2 regions of the Nonomuraea sp. LP-02 genome follow, and region 2 is predicted to be linked to the other one. Evidence: predicted binding sites of a transcription regulator. Region 2 holds the regulator's gene; the other holds the start of a gene.
The links. Region 2 encodes HrcA, which represses chaperone genes, less so after heat shock. Its sites were predicted from a motif close to TTGGCACTCTCNNNNNGAGAGTGCCAA; they were not measured.
Positions count from the first base shown of each region.

Region 1 (2,395 bases), 1.3 Mb from region 2:
GCTCACCATGGCGGCGGCCGAGAGGTCCTTCATGCACATGCGGACGTCCTCGGCGCGCCGGAGCGTGGCGAGCACGTCGAACTCCCACGCCTCCAGCTCGTGCTCGGCCAGGAACTCCCTGGCGGCGCGGTCCAGCAGCCGCGAGGCGCGCGTGACCCTGCCGATCACGCCCGTGGGGGACACGTCGACGCCGGGCCGCGCCCGCGCCCACTGGCCGATGATCTCGTCGACCGCGTCGATCGCCTCGTCCATGCGCTCGATCCTACGACATTGAAATGTTCGACGCTTGGCGCTACCTTCGGCGTGGAAGACTTCGATGTCGAACTTTTCGAGGTGAGAGTGATGCGGGTTCTGGTGATCGGCGCGACCGGTTACATCGGGGCGGCCGTGGTGGAGCGGCTGATCGCGGGGGGCCACGAGGTGATCGCGTACGTACGCCCGCCGGCCGACGGCGCGAGGCGGGTGCCGGCGGCGGCCGGCGAGCGGTACGGCGACCTGTCGGACCCGGAGGCGCTGCGAGCGGCACTGGATGGCGGTGCCGATGTCGTCGTGCACGCCGGGCAGCTCACCGGTGACCGTGAGACCGACCTCGCCGTCGCCGGCGTACCGGCCGCCGCGGGGGCGCGCCTGGTGTACCTCAGCGGCGTGTGGGTGCTCGGCGCGATCGACGGCGGCGACGAGGACAGCCCGGCCCGGCCGATTCCGCTCGTGGCGTACCGGGACGAGGTGGAGCGGGTGGTGCTCGGCGGCGGCGGCTCCGTCGTACGGCCGGGCGTGGTGCACGGCCGGGGCTCCGGCATCCCGGCGCTCCTTCGCGGCCTGGCCGCCGAGCGCGGCACCGGCGTGTACGTCTCGGCCGACGGCACGGTGCCCACCTGGACGTTCGTGCACGTGGACGACCTCGCCGAGCTCGTGGCGGCGGTCGTGGAGCGCGGCGGGGCGGCGATCTACCACGGCGTGAGCGAGGAGGCCGTGCCGCTCACGGACGTGGCCGAGGCGGCGGCCCGCGCGGCCGGCGTCAAGGAGGTCGCCGAGCCCTGGCCGCTGGAGGAGGCCGCGAAGGCGCTCGGGGCCGAGTTCGCCGAGGCCCTGGCCCTCGGCCAGCGGGTCGGCGCGGCGCGCACCCGCCGGGAGCTCGGCTGGACCCCGAGCCGGCCGGGCGTCCTCGCCGAGCTCACCGAGGGCTCGTACGCCTGATCGACACCCGTTGTTCCGATCGCTGTCAGCGGACGCGGACGCGTTCGTGTTGACTGTCAAGGCCCTCTTGCATATGTTTCCTGTTGGCACTCTCCCCTTGAGAGTGCCAACGTGCGACGAGGCAGGTCTGACACCCGCGACGGCAGGCCCAGCTGGTCGCCTCTTCTGATCATTCACATCTGAAGGGGAGGTCCGATCGTGACGACCGCCACCAAGGTTCCCGTTAAGCCGCTCGGCGACCGCATTGTGGTTCAGCCGCTTGAGGCCGAGCAGACCACGGCTTCCGGCCTGGTCATCCCAGACACCGCCAAGGAGAAGCCGCAGGAGGGTCGAGTCCTCGCGGTGGGCCCGGGCAACTGGGACGAGGACGGCGAGAAGCGCATTCCGCTCGACGTCTCCGAGGGCGACATCGTCCTCTACAGCAAGTACGGCGGCACCGAGGTCAAGTACAACGGCGAGGAGTACCTCGTGCTCTCCGCCCGCGACGTTCTCGCGATCATCGAGAAGTAGGCCGGATGCGTCGAGCCCCGGGCGCTTTAGGGCGGCCGGGGCTTTCGACGCCAGGAGAGGACTTTCAGCATGGCGAAGATCCTGGAGTTCGACGAGAACGCGCGGCGCGCGCTGGAGCGCGGCGTCAACGCCCTCGCGGACGCCGTGAAGGTTACCCTCGGCCCGCGGGGCCGCAACGTCGTCATCGACAAGAAGTTCGGTGCGCCGACGATCACGAACGACGGTGTGACCATCGCTCGTGAGATCGAGCTGGAGGAGCGCTACGAGAACCTCGGCGCCCAGCTCGCCAAGGAAGTGGCCACCAAGACCAACGACATCGCGGGTGACGGCACCACCACCGCGACCGTCCTGGCCCAGGCCATGGTCCGTGAGGGCCTGCGCAACGTCGCCGCCGGCGCCTCGCCGCTGTCGCTCAAGCGCGGCATCGACAAGGCCGCCAAGGCGGTCAGCGACAAGCTGCTCGCGGTGGCCCGCGAGGTCGGCGACAAGAACGAGATCGCCAACGTCGCCACCATCTCCGCCCAGGACGCCAAGATCGGCGAGCTGATCGCCGAGGCGTTCGACAAGGTGGGCAAGGACGGTGTCCTCACCGTCGAAGAGTCCAACGCCATGGGCATGGAGCTCGAGTTCACCGAGGGCATGCAGTTCGACAAGGGCTACCTGTCGGCCTACATGGTGACCGACCCCG
Region 1 is NZ_JAXCLK010000001.1:5,498,012-5,500,406, reverse strand. Features, by position in the region: gene SMD20_RS25425 (MarR family winged helix-turn-helix transcriptional regulator) at 1-252, opposite strand, end outside; gene SMD20_RS25420 (NAD-dependent epimerase/dehydratase family protein) at 343-1,197, shown strand; gene groES (co-chaperone GroES) at 1,396-1,707, shown strand; gene groL (chaperonin GroEL) at 1,777-2,395, shown strand, end outside.
Region 1: a site for HrcA is predicted at 1,281-1,307, ahead of groES (co-chaperone GroES). Genes of this name have one in related genera too.

Region 2 (2,395 bases):
CTCGACGTTGACGTGGATGAGCAGGTCGCCCCGGCCGGACTCGTTGAGGCGCTGCACGCCCCGCCCGAACATGGTGATGACCTGGCCGGACTGCGTGCCGGGCCGGACGTCGACCTCCTCGGTGCCGTCGAGCGTCTCGACCGCGAGCACGGTGCCGAGCGCGGCGGCCGTCATCGGGAGCTGGACGGTGCAGTGGAGGTCGTCGCCGCGCCGTTCGAAGATCTCGTGGGCCCGCTCGACGATCTCCAGGAACAGGTCTCCGGGCGGGCCGCCGCCGGGGCCGACCTCGCCCTCGCCGGCGAGCTGGATGTGGGTGCCGTCCTCGACGCCCGCCGGGATGCGGACCTTGATGGTGCGGCGGGTGCGCACCCGGCCGTCGCCCGAGCACTCCTGGCAGGGGTGGCGGATGATGGTGCCGAAGCCGCCGCACTGCGGGCACGGCCGCGAGGTCATGACCTGGCCCAGGAACGAGCGGGTGACCTGGGAGATCTCGCCGCGCCCGTTGCACATGTCGCAGGTGTCGGGGTGGGTGCCGGGCGAGGCGCCGGCGCCGTGGCAGACCTCGCACACCACGGCCGTGTCGACGACCAGCTCGCGGGTGGTGCCGAACGCCGTCTCGCGCAGGTCGAGCTCGACCCGGATGGTGGCGTTGCGACCCCGGCGGGCGCGCGAGCGCGGGCCACGGGCCCCCGCGGCGGTGCCGAAGAAGGCGTCCATGATGTCGCTGAACGGGAAGCCCGCGCCGAAGCCGGCGCCCGCTCCCGCGCCGGCGAAGGAGGAGTCGCCCCCCAGGTCGTACATCTGGCGCTTGTTCGGATCGGACAGCACCTCGTAGGCCTGCGTGATCTCCTTGAACCGCTCCTGGGTGTCAGGATCGGGGTTCACGTCGGGGTGCAACTCGCGGGCGAGCCGGCGGTATGCCTTCTTGATCTCGTCCTGACTCGCGTCACGCCGCACCCCGAGGGTGGCGTAGTAGTCGCTGTTTGCCACTTATCGACCTCTTATGATGCAGCCAGGATCTGGCTGACGTAGCGAGCCACCGCGCGCACGGCGCCCATCGTCACGGGATAGTCCATCCTGGTGGGACCCAGCACACCGAGCCGGGCGAGTTGGTTGTCGCCAAGACCGTATCCGGTTGCGACCACGGATGTGCCCTGGAGGTAGGGGTTTTCCGAGCCGATCCGTACGGTGAGCGCGGACGGGGTGTCGGGGGAGGTCTCGCCGAGCAGCCGCATGAGCACGACCTGCTCCTCCAGTGCCTCCAGCACGTCGCGAAGGCCGATGGAGAAGTCCGCTCCGGCGAGGTTGGCCGCGCCCGCGAAGACGATCTTCTCGTCGTACCGCTCCACCAGGGTCTCCAGCAGCACGGAAAGGATCGTGGCGGCGGCCGGACGGTCCTCCACGGGCAGGCGCTCCGGCAGGTCGGCGACCAGCTCGGGAACGCTGCTGAGCTGGCAGCCGTCGAGGCCGGAGTTGAGCACCGCGCGCAGGTGCGCGATGCGGGTGTCCTCCAGCGCCTCGGGCAGCTCGACGACGCGCTGCTCGACGCGGCCGGTATTGGTGATGAGCACCAGCATGACGCGGCGCTCGCTCAGCGGCACCAGCTCGACGTGCCGGACGGTCGAGCGGGTGAGCGTGGGGTATTGCACGACGGCCACCTGCCGGGTGAGCTGCGCGAGCAGCCGCACCGTGCGCATGACCACGTCGTCCAGGTCGACCGCGCCGGCCAGGAACGTCTCGATCGCCCGGCGCTCGGCGCCCGACAGCGGCTTGATCTGCGAGAGCCGGTCGACGAACAGGCGGTAGCCCTTGTCCGTCGGCACCCGCCCCGCACTCGTGTGCGGCTGGGTGATGTAGCCCTCCTCCTCCAGCGCGGCCATGTCGTTCCTGACCGTCGCCGGGGAGACCTTCAGATTGTGGCGCTCGGCCAGCGCCTTGGAGCCCACCGGTTCGTTGGTGGACACGTAGTCCTCGACAATGGCGCGGAGCACCGCCAGCTTCCGTTCGTCGAGCACGTGCTCACCTCCTGCCTCTGCCCGTAGGGAAAACGCGGTGCCTAGCACTCTGTGTTCCCGAGTGCCAAGTGTACGGCTCTCGCCCACAGGGTGCGATGACACCGGCTCCCATCCTCTTGCTAGCGTCTTACAAGCGACAGGCTTCACACTTGCGGACATGTCGGACGAAGCACAGCCCCCGTACGGGCCACCGCCCGGACAGGGTCCGTACCACCATCAGCCATTCCCGCCTCAGCCCGGATACGGTCCGCAACCCGGCTCCCAGCCCGGATACGGGCCGCAGCCCGGATACGGTGGGCAGCCGGGATACGGCGCACCTTCGCAGCCGTATGGTCCGCCGCCTCAGTACGGACAATACGGCCAACAACCACAGTTCCCAC
Region 2 is NZ_JAXCLK010000001.1:4,159,454-4,161,848, forward strand. Features, by position in the region: gene dnaJ (molecular chaperone DnaJ) at 1-990, opposite strand, end outside; gene hrcA (heat-inducible transcriptional repressor HrcA) at 1,002-2,015, opposite strand.